DNA from 4 places in the Ruegeria sp. CDSC002 genome. Region 1 is predicted to be linked to each of the others. Evidence: riboswitches for the same ligand, from Rfam matches in the RefSeq annotation. Region 1 holds a riboswitch; each other region holds the start of a gene.
What was found. Region 1 has a riboswitch for cobalamin ahead of AC2FJE_RS23060 (metal ABC transporter ATP-binding protein). Riboswitches for the same ligand answer to the same signal wherever they lie in the genome.
Positions count from the first base shown of each region.

Region 2: it holds a riboswitch for cobalamin, as region 1 does, so the genes downstream of both, AC2FJE_RS11590 (DUF1636 family protein) here and AC2FJE_RS23060 (metal ABC transporter ATP-binding protein) in region 1, are expected to answer to the same signal.
Region 3: it holds a riboswitch for cobalamin, as region 1 does, so the genes downstream of both, AC2FJE_RS18165 (hypothetical protein) here and AC2FJE_RS23060 (metal ABC transporter ATP-binding protein) in region 1, are expected to answer to the same signal.
Region 4: it holds a riboswitch for cobalamin, as region 1 does, so the genes downstream of both, AC2FJE_RS13585 (DUF1636 family protein) here and AC2FJE_RS23060 (metal ABC transporter ATP-binding protein) in region 1, are expected to answer to the same signal.

Region 1 is NZ_JBXWOM010000022.1:8,959-14,435, reverse strand. Features, by position in the region: gene AC2FJE_RS23065 (DUF998 domain-containing protein) at 1-742, opposite strand, end outside; cobalamin riboswitch at 1,285-1,495, shown strand; gene AC2FJE_RS23060 (metal ABC transporter ATP-binding protein) at 1,725-2,483, shown strand; gene AC2FJE_RS23055 (metal ABC transporter permease) at 2,476-3,378, shown strand; gene AC2FJE_RS23050 (metal ABC transporter solute-binding protein, Zn/Mn family) at 3,375-4,274, shown strand; gene AC2FJE_RS23045 (hypothetical protein) at 4,357-4,599, opposite strand; gene AC2FJE_RS23040 (LysR family transcriptional regulator) at 4,786-5,477, opposite strand, start outside.
Region 2 is NZ_JBXWOM010000005.1:270,904-276,380, reverse strand. Features, by position in the region: gene AC2FJE_RS11615 (4Fe-4S dicluster domain-containing protein) at 1-12, opposite strand, end outside; partial or broken gene AC2FJE_RS11610 (4Fe-4S binding protein) at 73-327, opposite strand; gene AC2FJE_RS11605 (FecCD family ABC transporter permease) at 477-1,490, opposite strand; gene AC2FJE_RS11600 (ABC transporter substrate-binding protein) at 1,492-2,442, opposite strand; gene AC2FJE_RS11595 (ABC transporter ATP-binding protein) at 2,453-3,238, opposite strand; gene AC2FJE_RS11590 (DUF1636 family protein) at 3,235-3,591, opposite strand; cobalamin riboswitch at 3,693-3,898, opposite strand; gene AC2FJE_RS11585 (bifunctional enoyl-CoA hydratase/phosphate acetyltransferase) at 4,047-5,477, shown strand, end outside.
Region 3 is NZ_JBXWOM010000010.1:144,041-149,517, reverse strand. Features, by position in the region: RNA gene ffs (signal recognition particle sRNA small type) at 7-105, shown strand; gene rsgA (ribosome small subunit-dependent GTPase A) at 264-1,292, shown strand; gene AC2FJE_RS18170 (alpha/beta hydrolase family protein) at 1,301-2,158, opposite strand; cobalamin riboswitch at 2,303-2,522, shown strand; gene AC2FJE_RS18165 (hypothetical protein) at 2,607-3,014, shown strand; gene AC2FJE_RS18160 (protein-tyrosine phosphatase family protein) at 3,022-3,519, opposite strand; gene AC2FJE_RS18155 (DNA polymerase III subunit gamma/tau) at 3,677-5,428, shown strand.
Region 4 is NZ_JBXWOM010000006.1:290,543-296,019, forward strand. Features, by position in the region: gene AC2FJE_RS13560 (cobyric acid synthase) at 1-33, shown strand, start outside; gene AC2FJE_RS13565 (hypothetical protein) at 37-801, opposite strand; gene AC2FJE_RS13570 (TolC family outer membrane protein) at 876-2,294, opposite strand; gene AC2FJE_RS13575 (protein-L-isoaspartate O-methyltransferase family protein) at 2,390-3,043, opposite strand; tRNA gene AC2FJE_RS13580 (tRNA-Cys) at 3,271-3,344, shown strand; cobalamin riboswitch at 3,631-3,840, shown strand; gene AC2FJE_RS13585 (DUF1636 family protein) at 3,925-4,314, shown strand; gene cobW (cobalamin biosynthesis protein CobW) at 4,311-5,366, shown strand; gene cobN (cobaltochelatase subunit CobN) at 5,370-5,477, shown strand, end outside.

The sequences.
Region 1 (5,477 bases):
GAGGCAAAATTGAAGCAGCATATAGTCCCAGCGATATAAATTGGAAGTAGATCCATGCTTCGAGGAGGCGTTGGAATAAGCCTTGTGTTACTGGCATCAAGAAAATTGTGATAAACAAACAGAAGCCGACGATTGTAGCTGGCGGCGCCAAGCGCCGCAGAAGCGAATTTGGTGGGGCAGTCAGGCTGAGGATCAGCAAACCGATCAACGCAAGCGGATAAGCCGTCACCGCAATTGCCATATGAGCAATATGGACCAACGTGCTTGTCATGTTCTCGTCGCTGCCTCGACTATCACACCCCGCATCACAAGGCAGAAAGGCGGCAAGTATCAAAAGAATGGCGTAAGCGGATAGAAGCAATATCGAGATTCGTTTTGTCCTGCTGCCTGGGAGGCAACTGTTTAGTCTTGCGAGGAACGCCAGAAGCCAAATCTCTGTCGGTATGAAGACGGCATAGTTGGTCCACGTCGCCAAGGGGGCCCCTACAGCCCCGAGTGCGCTCATGAATTGGTCGATATGCGAATAGTTGGGGGTCAGTGCACTTATGATGCCCACGCCTATCGCCAACCAAAGTCCACTAATAATGGGCAAAACGACAAGGCTTATTGATCGTGAGTTGCCCCAGAGAGTTATCCGCAAAAGCTCTGCCCCTGTGTTGACGCGCACGCTTCTTAGAGCGATTGCCCTGACGAGTTGGCACCTTCCGTCAGGCAAGCCGATCAGAACACGTCGCTCATCCATGTCAATCACAGAGTGGGATCACAACTTCCAGAATCTGGCACCGGTAAATCAGTAGCCTCCGTTCAGGTGCATCTGATCGCTTCCGAAAGCAGACCTTTGCGCCATCGCGGCATTAGTCAGCTTTGTCCCGCTTATCGGAAGTTTGGCTACTGTTTTGCGAAAATCCGCTTCTTCCTCAAACCAAACACTTTAACTTAGTTCGACAACCGCGGTTGCACCTTGCCGCAACCGGCGTCAGACTATCCAAAACACCCCGCTCAGACGGCAATCGATCAAATAGATCAATCGCTTAACATCGGCACCCCGTCAGGCGAATAACCTGCAATGTCAAAGACCCAAATCATCCCACTGCAGACAAAAAAAGTCCGGGCAGAATAAATTCAGTCAAAAAGACCGTTGGCGTGGGTCTGAAGCTGCAAGAAGCGGGGCTCGTGTAGTATCCACCGTTGCCTCACGTCTACCGCGTCCTCCGTAGTCGACCGGTGACTGGAACGAATAGCCATCCCTCACAGGTTTGCGCTCTTGTCGAATCAAATCAATTCGTATTTTGTCCTCGCGATGGTTCCCGACTGTATTTTGCGGTCAGGGATAAAAGGGAATACGGTGCGGTTCTGTAAAAAGGCCAATTCCGTGACTGCCCCCGCAACTGTAGGCGGCGAGCGACCCGAGATCGTCCACTGGGCAATAGCCTGGGAAGGATCGGGATAGCTTTGACCCGCAAGTCAGGAGACCTGCCATCCGAAATTTATGAACCTGGGCGGGGTGTCCCAGAGGGAGATGACAATGTTTCAAGCGGTCCGTACCGTGCACGACCTTGCGCTCGCTTTGCCCCTGTCCAAACACAGGAGGCGTTGCCGTTGTCATTGCAAAAAGCTGACACCCAAAGGGGTAAGTGTCTGACAGAATTCAGCGTTCCGGTGCTGGTGGCGGGGGCTCTGGCGCTGTCGGCGCTCTTGTGGCTCGCGATTTACGCGGTGATTTGATGACGGCCGTTTTACAAATCCGCGATCTGACGTTGGGCTACCGCGACCTTACATTGTTTCACCGCCTCTCCATGGATATCGCGGCTGGAACGACCCTTGCCGTTCTTGGTGCGAACGGGTCGGGCAAGAGCACTTTTGTAAAGATGCTGCTGGGCTTGATGGATCCTCTTTCGGGCAATTTGACTTGGCCGCAGGGCCGTCCTGGTGACATCGGGTATCTGGCGCAGATGACAGAGTTCGACCGCCGATTTCCCATCCGTGTGAGGGATCTTGCTGCGATGGGTGCCTGGCGCGGGTTTGGTTATCGTACCGGGCTGGACGCCGCCGCGCGCAACCGGATGGCTGCAGCGCTAGATGAGGCCGGGGTACTGGATATCGCTGACCGGCCTCTGCATATGCTGTCGGGAGGGCAACTGCAGCGCGCGCTGTTTGCGCGGGTTATCATGCAGGACGCGCCGCTGATCCTGTTGGATGAACCGTTTGCCGCAGTCGACCAAAGTACTGAAGCGCATCTGCTGTCGATTATACGCCGATGGCGCGATGAGGGTCGCGCGGTGGTTTTGGTGGTGCACGATCTTTCCTCAGTGCTGGATTATTGCAGCCATGCGCTGCTTTTGGGCGGGCAAGAGGCGACCCATGGACCGGTAAATGACGTTCTGACGCCAGATCGGCTGGTTGCGCAAGGATACCTCTCGGAAAGTCAGGCGTCCTGGATGTTCCGTGGCACCCATTCAACAGCGGAGCACGCCAATGTATGACCTGATCGCAGAAATGTGGAGCTTTGCCTTCATGCGTCGCGCTTTTGTGGCAACCACGGTCTTGTCGGCCTCGGTCGCACCGGTAGGGGCGTTTCTTGTTCTGCGTCGTCTGTCGCTGGCTGGCGAGGCCATGGCCCACGCGATTACCCCAGGCATCGTCATCGGCTTTGTCACGGCGGGCCTTTCGGTCATGTCGCTGTTGGTCGGAGGGCTTATCGCGGGTGTTGGCGTCGCCATTTTGACCGCCTTTCTGGCACGCCGGACGATCCTGCGCAGCGATGCTAGTCTTGCCTCGCTGTATCTTATCGCATTGGCGGTGGGTATCTTTATCCTGTCTGCAGCGGGGTCCGCAGTTCCACTAAAAAGCTTCCTGTTCGGATCAATCCTAGGGATCGACGACGCGTCGATGGTCCTTGTCGGAGGGGTGGCGACAGTAACTTTGTTGGCATTTGCCGTTCTGCTTCGTCCGCTGATTGTCAGCACCTGTGACCCGGTTTTCTTCGAAACGCAGACGCGCCGACCGTGGTTGGTAGATCAGGGTTTTATGCTGCTGTTGGTTCTGAACCTTCTGGCTGCGTTCAAAACACTGGGAACGTTGATGGCCGTTGGCTTGATGATCCTTCCCGCAACTGCGGCGCGCTATTGGGCCAGTACGATCACCGGGCAACTGGTCCTGGGTTTTCTGTTTGCCTTGTCCAGCTGCTGGATCGGCCTGACCCTGTCCTACTTGTTCCCGGACACGCCGTCCGGCCCGGCGATCGTTTTGGTTGCCGGTGGGTTCTTTCTGTTCTCGGCCATTTTCGGTCCCCTTGGTTTTGGCAGACGGATGCGCAAACCGTCTGTTTCCAAAGACATCCCCATTGCCCAAATTCAACAAGAAGAGAGAGCACAATGACTCTTGTGAAGTCACTCTATGCCGGCATCGCCTCTGTGTCGTTTGCTTTGGCTGCATTGCCGACCGTTGCGGCAGAAGACAACGTCAAGATCGTCGCCAGCTTTTCGATCCTCGGCGACATGGTCGAAGAGGTCGTGGGCGATCTGGCCACAGTTACGACAATCGTGGGCCCGGATGCGGATGCGCATGTGTATCAGCCTTCGGTTGCAGATGCGAAGGCCGTTGCCCAGGCGGATATCATCTTTGTCAACGGTCTGGGCTTTGAGACATGGTCCGATACCCTGATCGCTGAATCGGGCACTGACGCAACCGTGCACGTTGCCACCGATGGTATCACGCCTGTCACAGTCGAGGGCAAAATCGACCCCCACGCTTGGAACTCGCTGTCGAACGGCATGATTTACGTGACCAATGTGGCCGACGTGATGACAGAGGCGATGCCCGAGCACGCCGAAGAAATCGCTGCCAATGCTGCGGCCTATATTGCGCAGCTTGAGGCGCTGGATGCAGAAACCAAGACGAAGCTGGCAGGCCTGCCTGCCAATCGCCGCACGGTTGTGACTGCACATGACGCATTTGGTTATCTGGCAGACGCCTACGGACTGACTTTCCTTGCGCCGGTTGGCATCGATACCGAGGCGGAGCCATCAGCCAAGGATCTTGCTGTTCTGATTGATCAACTGAAGGCGGATGGTGCTGCGGCGCTGTTTGTTGAAAACATCACAAGCCCTACTTTGATTCAGCAAATCTCGGATGAAACCGGTATCGTGATTGGTGGACGGCTTTTCTCAGACGCCTTGTCGGAACGCGGTAGTCCGGCCACCAGCTATCTCGCGATGTTCCAGCACAATCTGAACACTCTGTTGAACGCGCTTGGGAACGCAACCGCAAGCTAACTAGTCTTTAGGTACGGGGCGGCGCCTGAACCGCCACCCCCCGTACCGTGCATTGGAACAGCGGGTTCTTGGTAATCGTCCCCTAGTCCGGCTTCCATCCATCTTCGTATTCTCCCAAAGTTCGGGAAAGATCCAACAGCGAGGCGAACAGTCTTGCGTAAACGTCCCGTGACATCATGGTCTTGTTGTCATCCAACACTTGCAGAAGATCGACGACGCCCGAGGCAAAGGCATCATAGACCAACTGGTCCGCGGGCGTTGGGTCCAGGGTCCATATATCGTGCGTGTCGTAATACCCTACGGGTTGGGGATCGTCGTCTATCATTTGTCCGCCTCATTTTGGTGAGGCGCATGTAAGTGATAAGAAGGCGAGCACCAGTGATGTGGCAGGAAGTCACAAGTTTTTGGCAACGCCAAAAATGCGAATCCGATATCGCGTTTGGCCGTTGACAGGATGTGATGAACCACGTCTTCACCACAGTTGGCTCGTGTTGTGCCAGCCCGGCAGTTGTCAGGGTTTCGAATGTTCGCTCTGCAAAACTTCCAGAAACAGGTTTGTCACCCGTGTTGGTTCAGGTTGCTTTCTGGTCACTGCTGCAAACCGGGTTCGATATTGCGTTTCGCCCGGCAACACCATCCGCATCTTTTCCTGGTCCACAAAGTCCTGCGCAAGATGATCAGGCAAATAACCTATGTATCGCCCTGACAGGATTAGTATGGCCAGCGCCTGCTCGCTTTGAACTTTTGCTGACCGTTTGAAACCCAGTTGCTGACCGACGATCAGGTTCGGAGAGTTCACGCTGAGCCCAACATAGTTGTACCTGAGCAGGTCACTGGTCCTGAGTTCCTGGTCTGGTATTTCGAAAAGGGGGTGTTCCCGGCCGCAATACAGGAACATGTTCTCGCCATATAACGGAGCATAGTTAAGACTTGTCGAAGGGCGATGCAGCGCAATAATTCCGATGTCGAGCTGGCCACTGATGACCATGGTCTCGATCACGTTTGGCGGCTCAAGGGACAGTTCGATCTGGACCGAGGGGGCGGCTTCGTTGAACCGATGAATGGCGCGGGCAAGCCGGGAATCCGGGTTTGACGCACATTGATCAAATAGCGAAATGCGGATCGTTCCCCCCAACTGTTCCTTGATCTCGCTGACCTCGTTCCGAAATTGCGACACGGACACAAGCAGGTGATCTGCTGCTT
Region 2 (5,477 bases), on a different contig from region 1:
GATGCCGTTCATAGATAGGCAGGTGTCCGCTGTAAGCGCGGCGCGCCATGGCCAATCTGGCAAACGGTCAATCGATATCGCTTCGGTTGGACAAATACGGGCGCAGTCACCGCAGAAGGTGCAGGGATTGTCAGTGGGCTGGAAGCGGGGATATCCATCTGTCCCGATGACGATCGCATCTTCGGGGCAAGTATCTGCGCAATCACCACATTTACTGCATGTTTCAACAAAGCACAGCTCAACCGAGCCCGGAGGTCTGGCGATATTGCCGTCCTCTGGTCTGATCTTTGCGCTTAGAAACGCGCGTCGGCTGGTCAGTTGTTGCATTGCGTGCGACCTGGCTACACTCGATTCCTGTAATCGAGTGTATCGCATACCGTGATCTGTGGGGGCCTTTTTTGATTTAGGTCATTTGGCCTGTTAAATATTAGTCATTTAGGAAACTTTAATTTTTTTGCCGAAGCGACCCTTTGAGATCATCTGCGAGGGCGCGCGGTTCGGATTAGTAGAAGAAAAACAAAAACCGATCCCAGCGATGTCGTGACAATCCCAACAGGCAGCTCTTGCGGGGCAAGCAACAGACGGCTCAGGATATCCGAGCCTGTAAGCAAAGCTGCTCCGACAATGGCGGCGGTAGGCACAAGCTGGCTGTGCAAAGGCCCCGCGATACCGCGTGCGATGTGGGGAACCATCAAGCCGACAAAACCGATCACACCCGCGACGGACACAAACACAGCAGTCGCAAGAGCGGCCACGAAGAACATCCGGAACCGTAAGCCTTGAACGGGCACACCCAGGGTGGCGGCCGTCAAATCACCAGTCAGCAGTGCATCAAGCCAGCGGCTACGGTACATTGCATAGGCGAGGATCAATGCTAAACCTGCGCAGACCAGCGGGAATGTCTCCCACCGGGCAAGACCCAAACCCCCAAGCATCCAGAAGATAACCGAATGGGCCGCACGGCTGTCGCCCGCGAAAATCAGATAATTGGTAATAGCTGAAAACAAAAACGAAACCGCAAGCCCCGCGAGGATCAGTTTTTCGGGCGCGCTTGTGCGCAGCCCATGAACCAAAGCCAGCACAATACCTGATGCGACAAGCCCTCCGAAAAACGCGGCCAGTGGCAGGGTCCAAAAGCCCAGCACATCTCCGGTTACTGTAATGACAAAGACAGCTCCCGCCGCAGCGCCAGAGGACAGGCCGAACAGAAACGGGTCCGCCAGATCGTTGCGTGTGGTGGTTTGCAGGACAACGCCGACGATGCCCAGCCCAGCACCGATCACGGCGGCAAACAGCGCGCGTGGTAAGCGCAGGTCAAACACGATGCGGTGGAGCGGAGACATTTCCCCTTCCACTATTCCCGTGCCCAACAAGACACCGGCCAGTGCGTCAGAGGCCGGAATGGATGTGGTCCCGTAGACCGTCGAGGTTAGCAAAAGGGCGGCCAATACAGCCGCCCCCAGCAAGAGTGTAAGGCCAAGTCGGCCCATATCAGTTCAGGCCCGGGTGCATGGCTTTGGCCATTTTCGAAATTGCTTCGATATTTGCCGGTCCGGGTGTCAGTTCCTCGTAGCGCAGACCAATCCAGCGTTCGTTCTTGACCGCGTCCGTCTGAGACATCACGGGATGGTCCTGCAGGAACTTGAAGGTATCTGCGGCGCCATTTCCAGTTTGATAATCAAGTAAAACCAGGAATTCCGGGTTCGAAGCGGCAACAGCCTCCCACGAGGAACGTCCCCAGCTGGTGTCCATGTCATGGGTGACGTTCTCGCCGCCAGCGGCAGCAATCATCGCGTCGGGAATGGCAAACTTACCAGCCGTAAACGGGGCATCGGCGGGGCCGTCCAGCAGGAAAACGCGGGGCTTCGGCAGGTCGGCCGTCTGTGTTTGAATCGCGGACAGTTCCTCCTTCCAGCCGGAAACCAGCTCTTCTGCCTTGTCTTCAACGTGCATTACTTTGCCCAAGCGAAGGACGTCGGTGAACAGCAAATCCATGCTGGCTTCTGGGCGATCCTTATCCAGGTGTACGCAGCTTTCCGTCAGGATCATCGTTTTGATGCCAAACGGCGCAAGCGTGTCGGGGGTCACGTCACCGCCCGGCTTCATCCCATAGTACCAGCCCGCAAAGAAAAGGTCGGGTTCGACAGCGACCAGATTTTCAACTGTCGGGTACTTAGGCGCAAGTTCCGGGATGTCGCCGCGCAGTGTGTCAAACTCGGGGCTGGTTTTGTACCAGCCAGTGATGCCCGTCAGGCCAACGACCTTGTCCTGCAAACCCAGCGCAAAGGCCATGTCGGTCATGTTCATGTCGTGTACGACCAGCCGCTCGGGTTGAGTTTCAAACACCAGCGGCTCGCCGCAATTGTCGACGGTGATCTCGCGCGCTGTTGTGGCACTTGCAATGCCAGTGATCAGTGCAGCGCACCAGAGAGTTTTGTTCATGTTATTTTTCCTAGTTTGAGGTAGTGGTTCTTCGGATATCCAGTGCCGGGATCATGCGGCCTTCGTGCTGAAAGCTAAGAAAATCGACGCCAAACGTTTCACGGACCCTTTCGGGTGTCAGCACTTCGTGCACGGGGCCGAAACCGGTCAGGCGCGTGGATTTCATCAACGCGACATGGGTCGCGAATTCCGGGATCATGACCAGATCATGGACGATCATGACCACCGTAATGCCCAGCTCGGCTACCAGCGACAGCATCCGTCCCTTGGCGTCCGGGTCCAGATGGTTCGTCGGCTCATCCAGGAACAAAAGCGACGGGTTTTGCGCCAGCGCCCTTGCGATATGAGCGCGCTGGCGTTCCCCGCCGGATAACACGGCCATCCGCTTGTCGGCGAGGGCGACGAGTCCGGTCAGCTTCAAGATGCGGTCCAATTCCAAGGCGTGCTCAGCCGCAGATCGATCAGCGCGGATGGGGATTTGCCCAAGGGCCACGTAATCGCGCAGAAACAAACGCCCGTCCGGCGATTCCTGCTGACTGACCACGGCGATCATTCGGGCGCGGTCCATCGCCGAAAGCTGCCGAAGGCTGCGCCCCTTTACCAAAACGTCCCCCAGCACAATCTCTTCACCGCCGCACAAAAGATTCAGCAGCGTTGTCTTACCCGCACCGTTTGGGCCGGCAATTGCCAGAGTGGCCCCTTCATTCAGTTCGAAATTGATGTTTTGCAGCAGTACGTCGCCGTTCAGGGCGTAATACTCCAGCCCGCGCGCCTCAAGGAAAGCTCCGCAGGTCATGCGCTTGTCTCCACTTTTAGCCGCGGCAGGCGCGCCAGAGTCTTTTCAAGAAGGGCAGGCGGGCGCTGCGTTGCGCTGGTCCACCCATCCGCGATGCGATGGTATTGATGTGCAAATTCGGCCAAAGCATCCACGTCCTCAGCCGATTGGATGTCACCGAAAAGGTACTGCGCTTTGTCGAATGCCTGAAACCCGACGGTTGTGGGACGACCGCAACCGGCCATGCAGGAAACGCTTTGGATGTCAAAACTGGATGGAAGCTTGCTTGCAAGCGCAGCGCGCAATGAATCCGCCCGGTCAGAACCCTCGCAGGTCTCGCAAATCAGAAGGAAGTGATCAGGACTGATCGACATGGCCCACTCCGCCTGTTGCCAAGCGCGGGCAGAAGGTGCCAATCATGTCATCACGTCTTAGACGTGTCATAAAGCCTCCTTCCAGGACGCCCCGCCCCGGGTTGGTTGAACATCGGATGGTAGGTCTCCTGACTTGCGGGTCGTGGCTTGGCCATCCTTCCCGACCCATTTGGGGTCAGTGGGTATTTGGCGTCGCTCACCGCTTACAGTTGCGGGGGCAGTCACGGACTTGGCGCTTGTTGGCAACCTCACCGTATTCCCTTTTCATCCCGTGGCGAACCATAGGGAACCATCGCGGTGATGCTTGCCCGAGTTCCGAATTTGGGTCAAGCGATAATCCGCGCCGCCCCACGCACAGAGGTCATTTGTCATTTGCCAATGATCTGACTACGCTGCGTTGCAGAAATGTAGCAACAAAGGTGGATATGTTCTGGTTCCGGGGGGCCGCACATCCAATGTTTGAAACAACGAACACGCTTTCAAAAACAAAGCCGGACGAGATGAAAATTCAAGAAAACAGAACCTATTCTCAACTGAAGGTGGGCGACAAGGCGCAGGTCACCCGATTGTGCACCGTGGACGACTTGTACGCGTTTGCCTCGGCTTCGGGTGACCACAACCCGCTAAATCTGGCGGCCTATGACGGAGATGGAGATGGACACCCCGAGGCTGTCGCGCCCGCTTTGTGGCCCGCGGGTCTGGTGGCTGCAGTCATTGGAAACATCTTACCGGGGGCCGGTACGCAAACACGTCGGGCGGACCTGAGTTTTCATGCTCCGGTTATGGCGGGCGAAGAACTGACCGCCTTTGTGGCTGTTACCGAAAAGCGTGAAGACGGCGACCTGACCTGTTCCGCCGAAGTGCGCCGGGTCGGGGATAACGCATTGATCCTGAGCGGTACCGTACAGGTCACGCCACCGTCGCGGCATTTGACCTTCGACTCGGTCGAGGTGCCGGGACTGATCGTTCAGCGTCACCGGCATTTCGTCGCTTTGTTGGAAAGGGTACGTCCTTTGGACCCGATGCCCACAGCGATCGTCGCCCCGGAAGAGCCGAATTCGCTAGGCGGGGCATTACTCGCGTTGGAAAGCGGCATCATTACTCCGATTTTGGTTGGCGACCCGGACAAAATCACCGCTGCTGCTGCCCAGCTTGGGGCCGATTTGTCCGGAGTTGAAATCATTGAAGCGCGAGACCACGAAGTGGCCGCCCAACGCGCGGTCGGGCTGGTCGTTGAAAGTAAGGCCCGGATGCTGATGAAGGGTCATTTGCACACGGATGTGTTGTTACGCGCCGTTCTGCGCAGGGAAAAAGGTCTGAGAACCGGGCGGCGGCTGTCGCATGTGTTCGTGATGGACGTGCCAGGCATGTCTCGACCCATCATGGTTACAGATGCGGCGGTGAATATCGCACCGGATCTCGAAACCAAGGCCGATATCGTTCAGAACGCCATCCATCTTGCGCATTCTATTGGCATCGAGATGCCCAAGGTTGGCGTCTTATCAGCGGTTGAGACCATCAACCCGCATTTACCGTCGTCTGTCGATGCCGCGCTGTTGTCGAAAATGGCCGAGCGTGGACAGATCACCGGCGGACTGGTCGATGGTCCCTTGGCCATGGACAACGCGGTTGATCTGAACGCGGCGCGGACAAAAGGCATTACCTCACCAGTCGCGGGGGTCGCAGACATTCTGGTTGTTCCGAATATCGAAGCCGGCAACATGGTAGCCAAACAGCTGACATATATCTCTCATGCCGAGGCTGCCGGCGTTGTGATAGGTGCTGCGGCACCGATTATCCTGACATCTCGGGCAGATGATGATGCTTCGCGGCTGGCGTCTTGTGCTGTCGCGGCGCTGCATGCAATTGCGAATGAAGGCAAAATC
Region 3 (5,477 bases), on a different contig from region 1:
GATTTTCGAGAGGTTGGCGCGGGCGAGCGCCTCGCCAACCTGGTCAGGTCCGGAAGGAAGCAGCCACAACGAGCCCCGCTTGGGTCGATGTCCAACCTCTCACTTACTTGAATCGTTAGCCGCAGGAGGGCTTTTATGATTGTAGCAAAAACCCTTTGGGCAGAGCGTTTCTGAGGCCGACCCTCACACCTGCCTGAACACATTACCGCTGGATGCGCGACCGCCATCCAGACGGATAGCTGTACCTGAACACAGGCAGAACAATGTCTTTTACACTTTCGGACCTGGGATGGTCCTCACACTTTGCCGCCCAACATGCGGCCAATCCTACATGCGCTCCCTTTCGCATCACAGCCGTTCACCGTGATCGTCTGATCGGTGCAAACATCAACGGTGAAGCACCGCTGCTCACCCTAAACCAGCCGACGGGCGACTTTGCCGTCGGCGACTGGGTATTGGCGGATGATCAAAACCGGGTTCAACACCTGCTGGAGCGCCGCAGCCTTTTGAAACGCCGCGCCGCCGGAACTGGGGCCGAGGCCCAGTTGATCGCCGCCAATGTGGATGTGCTGTTCATCGTCAGTTCCTGCAATGCCGACTTCAATCTGGCCCGGCTGGAACGGTATTTGGCTTTGGCACATCAGGCCGGGTGCTATCCGGTCGTCATACTAACCAAGGCCGATACCTGTACCGATCCTAGTAATTTCTCCAAAGCAGCCGAGTCGCTGGCTCCGTTTTTGACCGTACTGGCAATCAATGCTTTGGATACCCTGGACGTGCAGCAAGTACTGTCCTGGTGCCCTGCTGGACAGACCGCTGCATTGGTTGGCTCATCCGGTGTCGGCAAGACAACATTGGTCAACGCCATGACTGGTCTGGATGAGGCAACGTCCGGTATTCGCGAGGACGACGCGCGCGGGCGGCACACGACAACTGCCCGCGCGTTGCATCCGATGCGGAACGGAGGCTGGCTGGTCGATACACCCGGCATGCGGGCTTTGCGGTTGCTGGATGCACAAGATGGCGTCGATGAGGTCTTTTCCGATATTCTGGAATTGGCCCAAACCTGCCGCTTTTCCGATTGTCAGCATCAGGCCGAGCCGGGATGCGCTGTGCAGGATGCGATTTCCATCGGATCCCTTGACACAGAGCGGCTAGAGCGTTGGCGAAAACTGCGGCGCGAGGATGAGAGGAACTCGGAAACCGTGGCGCAGTCTCGTGCGCGCGACAAGGCCTTTGGTAAGATGGTACGATCGGTGATGCAGGACAAGAAATCCAGCAAAAATCTGTAAATACCGACTCAGGCGATCAACCGGGGCCATATGTTTGCATTTCGGCGCGCAAATGCGCCGATGTGACCGACCTCGGCCAATCCAAAGTCTTTCGGCGACAACTGATGCCGGCGGGCTTTGGGACCGTAAAGATCGGCCAGGCGCCAAACCGCGTTCGGGGGCACCACCTGATCATCGTCCATTGTGAACAGATCGACGGGTGTTTCCGACGCAGCCCAACGGGCGTCTGGAAGGCTTTTGCCGATTTCCGGCACGTAGCTCAGCGCAGCGGTGCACCATTTGCGCCACTGCCAGTAGACACGTGCCGGAAGGTCCGAGCCGAACCCAAGTGCCTTGCCCGGCAGGTATCCCAATGCCTTAACCAGCAATGGCGGGTGGGCATACCAGAACATTGTCGCCAGTGCGCGATACGGCCAGGGGTGGTCGGATACCGTCACCAAACCTGAACAGACACAGATCATCCGGTCGATCTGCTCAATATCGGGCTGAATTGGCCCCAGCATTCCACCCACCGAATGGCCAATGCTCCACTGCTGGGCGGCGGGAAATCTGCGCCGCATTTCAGCGCGGGCAGCGGGCATGTCGATCAACGCCCAATCGGCCATCGTGGCCTGCGAATCGCGCAGGCGCCCGCGTAGAGAGTGGCCAAAATCGCGATAGTCATAGGTCAGACAGGCCATACCCTGTTCGTCCACCAACCACCGCGCAAAATGCTGGTAATAGTCGCGCGGTACGCCTGTAGCTGCATGGACTACAACCGCCACATCAGGTGCCGAGGCAGGCATATACAGCCGTGCCGACAGTTCGGCCTCTCCGGCAGAAAACGTGAAATCTTCGGTCAAAGCGACCGGAGTGTTGTCCAACATGGTGCCCTCGCAAGCATCTGAACTATTCGGTTCACATATGGCATATCGGCGCTTTTGCGCGACTAGAGTCAACAGATTTTCAAAGTGACCAAGCGTCCACTTGAACGATGGAAAACAGCCCGCTTGACTCAAGCCACCTACAACCGCTAGCGATGAGGTGATGGTTCTCGTCCTTATATTGGGGCGGGATGAAAAGGGAACTCGGTGCGGTCCAGCCCGGCAAAGCCGGAACGGACCAAGGCCGCGACTGCCCCCGCAACTGTAAGCGGTAAGCAATGCCGAAATACCACTGGCCGAAAGGCTGGGAAGGTCGGCAAAGCAATGACCCGCAAGTCAGGAGACCTGCCATCAAAGTAAAAACCGAAACTCGGGCGGGGTGTCCGGGCAGGTCTTCAGTACGCTGAGTTCCCTGTTCCACGTCCCCCGCTCACCGCGCGGAGGGCGCATTATGATCTGGAAGACAACGACCCACGAATTCACCGCCACCCTGTGCCAGAAAACGGGGAAAACCTGCCCCGCATTGGCCCAAATGGCTCGGGCATTGGCCGAGGCGATGGCAACAGCACAACCAATGACGACCAGCGAATTTGAGGTGGACGGCTCCAGCGAACTGACCCATTGCGATGAGGGTTGCACCGCACGGTTTCGCGCCAGCCCGGCCCGGATCAGGGTCTATTGCGGGGCAAACACAGGCGACTCAGCCGACACGTTGGACGAATACGCCGATATGATGTTCGGCCCTGACTTTTCCACTCTGCCTGCTGGTGTTTTGGCGGCCTTGCCTTGCGCCATGCTTCAGGCATCGGCCCTTGCACCGCGTCCATCGCATCAGGTTGTTCAACAAGCCACGGCCTGATCCTAGTTCACTGATCGCTCTGGGCCGGTTTCATGGCCCAAGCCATCTGCTCATCCGTTTCCACCGCGCATGGTCGGGCCAAGCGCAGCCGGTTTAGCGCGTGGTTTGGATCTTCGCCGCTTTCCACCATGAGCCTCAGCGCGACCATCCCCGACCGCCCACAACCGCCCCGGCAATGCACCAGCACGCGTCCACCGTCGGACAGAACCTGCCGGGCGGCTGCGCTGGCTTGGGGCCAAAGAGTTTCGATTGGCAGGGGCGGTGTGCCAAAATCCTCGACCGGAAGATGCACCCAGGTCACGGACCTGCTTTGAACGTCTCGACCAAAACCGCCTGCGCCGACCTGCCGCATCTCGGCCTCGGTGGTCATTGAAATCACCAGATCAGGGTTCCAGTCCTGTATCACCCTCAGATCGTCCACATACCCACCGCCGCCGCCCGGCAAGGGGGACAGCGCCAAGATGCCTGAGCCAACAGGCAGCGCGTAGATCGCAAATTTTGCCAAAGCTAATGCTCCTACTGCCACCGGCCCACCAAATTTTGACAGCTGGTTTATCCCGCTTACAGACGCTGTCCAAACCGAAATTCCACAAAGCCTGCTGTGGACGTGGGCGGCCCGGGTCTCTACGCTGCATTTCTGACACGAATCTGACAGAGCAGACATGACCGAAACGCCCAGCCCCGCCTATCAGGTTCTTGCCCGCAAGTACCGCCCCGAAACCTTTGCTGATCTGGTTGGACAGGACGCAATGGTACGCACGCTGAAAAACGCGTTCGAAGCGGATCGGATCGCGCAGGCCTTTATCATGACCGGTATTCGCGGCACCGGCAAAACTACCACTGCCCGGATTATCGCCAAAGGCATGAACTGCATCGGCCCCGATGGTGAAGGCAAGCCAACGACCGAACCTTGCGGCCAGTGCGAGCATTGTGTGGCCATCATGGAAGGACGCCATGTCGACGTGATGGAGATGGACGCCGCCAGCCGAACCGGCGTGAACGACATCCGCGAGATCATCGACAGTGTCCGCTACCGCGCCGCCAGCGCGCGCTACAAGATCTATATCATCGACGAAGTTCACATGCTGTCGACCAGCGCCTTCAATGCGCTGCTCAAAACGCTCGAGGAACCGCCCGAGCACGTAAAGTTCATCTTTGCGACGACCGAAATTCGCAAAGTTCCGGTGACTGTGCTGTCGCGCTGCCAGCGGTTTGACCTGCGCCGGATCGAACCCGAAGACATGATTGGCCTTCTCAACAAGATCGCAGCAGCGGAAAACGCACAGATCGCAGAAGACGCGCTTGCTTTAATCACACGCGCGGCCGAAGGCTCTGCCCGCGATGCGACCTCGCTGTTGGATCAGGCGATCTCACATGGTGCAGGGGAAACAAGCGCCGATCAGGTTCGGGCAATGTTGGGCCTTGCAGATCGCGGGCGCGTGTTGGATCTGATGGACATGATTTTGCGTGGCGATGCGGCTGGGGCATTGACTGAGTTGAGCGGCCAGTATGCCGAAGGGGCCGATCCGCTGGCTGTTCTGCGCGATCTGGCCGAGATCACCCATTGGGTTTCCGTGGTCAAAATCACGCCCGATGCCGCCGATGACCCCACCGTCTCACCGGATGAACGCGCACGGGGTCAACAGATGGCCGAGGCGCTGCAGATGCGAGTGTTGACGCGCATGTGGCAGATGTTGCTGAAAGCGCTGGAGGAGGTCTCTGCAGCACCCAACGCGATGATGGCCGCCGAAATGGCAATCATTCGTCTGACCCATGTGGCCGATTTGCCAAGCCCCGAAGAGCTTATCAAACGACTACAGGATGCACCTCCCCCCCCACCAAGCGGGGGACCTGGCGGTGGTGTGGCTGTGCCAACTCATGCACCTGCACAGGCGACGTCCTCTGCGCATCTCTCGGCGCAACGCGGGCCTGCAGGGGCGCCCACTGCAGCGCTTGCCCAGGACGTCCAGACCGCGCTGGCACACTATCCAACCTTCGAATACGTGGTCGAACTGATCCGCACGAACCGGGATGTAAAACTGTTGGTTGAGGTCGAAAACGGCGTGCGTCTCGTCTCGTATTCCCCGGGACGAATCGAGTTCACGCCGACGGACAAAGCGCCGACCGATCTGGCGCAAAGGCTTGGTTCGGCCTTGCAACGCTGGACCGGAAACCGATGGGCCGTCTCAATTGTGGCCGACGGGGACGCAGCAACAATCGCCGAGGTACGAGACGCGGCTGATCTGGCGTTGAAAGCGCAGGCCGAACAACACCCACTGGTTCAAGCCGTTCTGATGCAGTTTCCAAAAGCGCGCATCAAGCGGATCGAAACCCCGGAAGAACGCGCCGCCAAGGTCGAAACCGAAGCCCTGCCGGAGGTCGAAGACGAATGGGATCCGTTCGAGGAGGATTGATCCGAGCGACCAAAGCGGAAACACTCCCGCGCTGCCGGGCCCAACGGGA
Region 4 (5,477 bases), on a different contig from region 1:
CTGGCGCTTGCAGAAACGCCCAAAAGCGTCTGAGTGTTACTCGAGGTCCTGCTCGGCCAGGGCTTTGTAGATTTCGCGCCGGACCATCTTACGGACGTTGCGGGTGATACGTTCGCCCAAAACACCCTGCAATTCTTCACGGACAACCTCAGCGATCATTTTGCGCAATGCGTCTTCGCTAATACCAGCTATCGCTGAATCTTCCGCTGCTGCTTCGACTGGGTGAACAGGTGGTGCGGTGATCACCTCGGGGTCGCGAACGAAAGTTGCCTTGGTCGTCGCGACAGCTTCTTTGGCCTTTGCCTGAGTGGGTTCGGCTTTCTTTCCCTCGGTATCCGTAAATTCTTTGCGCGCGCTGAATTCAAGGGCCTTCGCCGGAGTACCGGAGTACTCGTCTTCGCTTTCGCCATCCGGCTCCCACTGGTCCTCAGTGCGTGCAATCGCCGCTTCTAGGGCTTCGATCTTTGCGCTCAGACTGTTGGTCGGGTTTTTGGGCGGCTCTGGCGCGGCCTGTTCTTTGTTGGCGGGGTCTTCACGATTAACGATGTCGCACGCGCGCAGAAGCATCGGCTTGACCGACGCGTCGGCCGTGTAGCCTGCTTTGACCTCTGCTTCATTCTCCGGGCCGTCCTGAATGCTGGACGTTCCGCCGACTCGCAATGCATCGGTAAGTACCAATCGCCCGGGCTTGCGGGCGATTGAAGGCGCCGACTCCGAGGTTTGCTCACCTCTTTCACCGACTAGCCGTTTGATCGAGGACAGCACGTCCTCTACTCTGCCGTTCACGACTTTTTCCGTCATTGTTCTCTACCGCTCTATCCTCAGGATTGAGTGTAGCCAAACAAACCGGTCGTCACAACAGATAGTATTGGCCCTTAGTCGCGACGCAACGCTTTGAGAACGCGATCCAGGTCCTTGCTTTGTCTGCTGACCTGAGCCGGCGCTTTCTTGACCAGGTTATAGTACAGCGTCGGATCATAGATCTGCACGGCCAGTCCCAAACGTTCGGCGGTCAACAGGCCCTGTGCCTGCACTAACTGGTATGCGGCCCGCGATCGCTCGATCCGCGATGCAACCTCGGCCAGTTGCGCGTCCAGCAAATCCTGCTGTGCGTTCAGAACATCCAGCGTGGTCCGGGCACCCAAAGTAGCTTCTTCGCGGATACCATCAAATGCCACCTGCGATGCGCGCACCCGTTCGGTCGACGCCCGCAAACTTGCTGACGCGGCTTGGAAACGGGCGTAGGCATCTGTCACACCCTGAGTGATATCTTTCTGCACATTCAACAGGTTGGCGCGCGATGCATCCCGTGTAGCCATGGCGCGGCGCACGCTTGCGGCCAAACGGCCACCAGCGTAAATCGGCTGACTGAAGTTCAGCGAAACACTGCCGTCTTCGATATTGTCATCGTTGTCATAGGTCTCAGTGATACCGGCGTCGGCGTTCAGGCTGACATTCGGACCCAGGTTGGCGCGCTGTTGCGCAACGATCAGGTCGAAGGCACGCACCTGATGCTGTGCCGAAAGAATGGCGGGGTGGTTTCGCTGCGCCAGGCTGACGGCCTGCGGTTCCGAGCTTGGCAGATTTGGCAGGCTCGGTTGACCAGCTGTGCGTCCGGGCGATTTGCCAACGGCATTCACGTATTCCGCCCGCGCCGTGTCGAGGTTACCGCGTGCAACGGCCAGATCAGCTTGCGAGCTTGCAAGCTGGGCTTGTGACAGCGCAACGTCCGTACGCGTGACTTCGCCAACATCAAACCGGTCCTGCGATGCGCGCAGTTCCTCGGCCGATACATCGACGTTGTTCAGGCGAATCTGTACGGTTTCTTCCTGCAGCAGCACTTCGAGATACGCATTGGCACCGCGGAACAAAACCTGCTGTTCGATATCAACAAGGGTCTGCCTGGTCGACAGCACCGTTTCTTGCGCCGATTGCTTGCCCAAAACAGCGGCCCCACCATCGTAGAGCAGTTGGCTGAGGGTCAGCCCCGTAAAGAAGTTGTTCGGGTCGGTTCTTGTCACCACATCGCTGACGTTGCGACGGTTATAGTTGCTGCTAATCGCGACCGTCCAGTTGATGATCGGTCGAAGCGCTGACAATGCAATTGCCACGTCTTCGTCCGCCGCACGCAACAATGCGCGGTTCTGTTCCAGCAACCCGCTGGTATTGTACGCGCCAATGAATGCGTCAGTAATATTGTCGGCCCAAACGGCCCGTCCCGGTACAAAGCTAAGTGCGACCCCCGCAGTCAGCGCCAGCGCCTTGACCAGCTTTCCTCCCGCCATAGAACTCATAACGAAATCCTCTCAAATCAAAATTACGCTGCTCTGCCGACAGTTTGCGCGTTTGTGTTCAACTAATCAAGGCGGCAGAACAATCCGCCATAAAACTATAGCGAAAATACACGGTCCGTGGAAAATGCCTGCAAAATCGGTGCATTGGCATTAAACGCGTCCCGCCAAGTCACCCGATCCCCAGATTTATGGCCGATACGGACGATCCCCAGTGCACCTTGGACAAAAAGGCACGCAATTCGCCCATGGTCCTTAAGCTGCGCGATCAACGCATCCGGAACCTGTTCCACACCACCCTGGATCATAATCACGTCATAGGGCCCATGTTCGGGGGCACCTTGTTCAAGAGGGCCGACATGGACAATCGCATTGTCAGCCTCCGCCTCCATCAGGATAGACTGAGATTCGGCCGCCAGATTTTCATCTTCCTCCACGGCAACAACCAGCTGTGCCATGCGCGCGGCGACTGCCGTCGAATACCCCAAGGCCGGAGCAATATCCAAAACCGACTCGTCGTTCGAAATGTTCAATATGTCCAGAATCTTAGCTAGGGTCCGCGGCTCCAACATACAGCGCCCATCACCCAGTTCGATCAATCCCTCGACATATGCCGCTTCGCGCTTCGCGTCCGGCACGAAATTCTCGCGCTTGACGGTCAGCATCGCGTCTATGATGGGAAACTTCGTGACATCAGAAGGACGTATCTGCGTATCGACCATCGTCCGGCGGCGGGCTGCGAAATCTGTCATTGGATCGCTCATCTTGCTCCCTTGGGTGATTGAGTTCTGCCACATCCTTGAAAAACCGGCAACGGCCCAGACACGGAAACTTTCCAATCTTCACAAGATACAACGTCGCAACCAAAGACTAAGTTGGCACCCGGCCCTGAAATTTGCGCTCCCCCCTCTGGACGCTCCTGTCGAAAGCTGCTAAAACGCCGATCACACCACGGCAAGTATTTGATTTTACTTGAAAAGGCGAGTTGGCGGAGTGGTGACGCAGCGGATTGCAAATCCGTGTACACCGGTTCGATTCCGGTACTCGCCTCCATTTATTTCCAAGCACTTAGCTTTCTGCGCTGCTTTCGCAATTTCGGACGCCTAAAGTTCAGTATCAGATGCATGTTGCGATTGCGGGTCCAGCGATTCCATTTACACAACCGCACTACTTGATTGCCAAACTGAGAAGTGCTGAATCATCTGCGACGGCCGGGCTGAATTGCGCCTCGCTGCGTGATCGGATCGCATCGGATGCCGCTGACTGACTTCGGCAAGTCGCTTTTCTGACGTAGCGGGTTTTCAAACCCCAGTCGTGCTTGACAAGCCCCCTGCTCGTGCCGCATGTCGCATGCGTTGGTGTCCATCCCCGGATGGATGAAAAGGGAATGTGCCAGCGGTTATTCCGCCAAGCACAGCCGCCCCCGCGACCGTGACCGGAGAGGGTGCCCAAAGCCACTGGCCTAATAGGCCGGGAAGGCGGGACATCCGACAGAGGCCCGCCTCTGACATCCGCAAGCCGGGAGACCTGCCAGCACCCGAAGTTGAAACCGGGCGGGGTGTTCCGGTGTCGGGTCCATGTGCAGACGCGTGGCCCGCATGAAACCCCGTCCCCCGTATAAAGGATGAGGGGGATGAGAGACGTGACCGAGACCGCACCAGTCGAGTTGCTGGTCTGCACGACATGTCGCCGTGGGTTACCTATCGAAGATGACGCCCAGCGACCCGGCACTTTGCTGCATAAAGCACTTGAACAGGCTGGCTTGCCGGACGGCGTCGACCTGAAACCGGTGGAATGTCTGTCGAACTGTGATCAGGGATGCTCGATCGTTTTGCGTGGCGGCCCATCCCGATGGATCTTCGTTTATGAAAACCTCGACGAGACCGACCATGTCGAGACCATCGTTGAAGGCGTCACCAAGTATCTGGCCGCTGAAGACGGTCTGGTGAAATGGCGCGAACGCCCCGAACATTTCCGCAAAAACTGTGCGGCCCGCATTCCCCCGATTGGAGCCCTGAAATGAGCAACCTTGAAAAACTCCCCGTCACTGTGATCACCGGCTTTCTGGGCTCGGGCAAAACCACGCTGGTAAAGCACCTGATGCAGAATCCGCAGGGCAAGCGCCTGGCCGTTATCGTCAACGAATTTGGTGATGTGGGTGTGGATGGCGATATCCTGAAATCCTGCGCCATTCCGGATTGCCCGGCGGAAAACATCATGGAACTTGCCAATGGCTGCATCTGCTGCACCGTAGCCGATGATTTCATCCCGACCATTGAGGCGCTGATGGCGCTGGAGCCGCGCCCCGATCACATCCTGATCGAAACGTCCGGTCTTGCCCTGCCCAAACCGCTGCTCAAGGCGTTTGATTGGCCCGATATCCGCTCGAAAATCACCGTTGATGGTGTGATCGCTCTGGCGGACGCCGAGGCCGTCGCCGCTGGGCGTTTCGCACCAAATGTCGAAGCCGTGGACGCCCAGCGCCTGGCTGACGACTCGATCGACCACGAAACGCCTCTGTCCGAGGTGTTTGAGGACCAGATCTCGTGCGCCGACATCATCCTGCTGACAAAACCCGATCTGGCCGGTCCGGAAGGCGTTGCCAAAGCCAAACAGGTCATCGCGACTGAGGCTCCGCGCCCGCTGCCCGTGGTTGAGGTTGCCGAAGGCGCCGTTGACGTGCGTGTCGTGCTGGGCCTCGAAGCCGCCGCCGAGGATGACATGGACGCGCGCCCGTCGCATCACGACGGCCACCACGACCACGAACACGACGATTTCGAAAGCATCATCGTCGAGTTGCCCGAACAGACCGACCCGGCGGAACTGGTCGCCAATATCGAACGTCTGGCCAATGATCTGAACATTCTGCGCGTCAAAGGCTATGCCGCCGTTCAGGGCAAACCGATGCGTCTGCTGGTGCAGGCCGTTGGTGCCCGCGTACGTCACCAGTATGACCGGCCGTGGGAGCCCGGCGAAGAGCGCCGCTCGCGCCTGGTGGTCATTGCCGAGCATGACGACATCAATGAGGCCGCAATCCGCGATATCCTCGTGGGTGTGACCGAGGCCGCCGAGTAAGCCATGCACGTCGTCTTCCGCGAAAGCCACGGGTTAGAAGAGACCGAAACCCCGACCGATCTGGGTCAGAGCCCGGCGGATCTGGTGGTGCTGTCCTTTTCGGACAGCGAC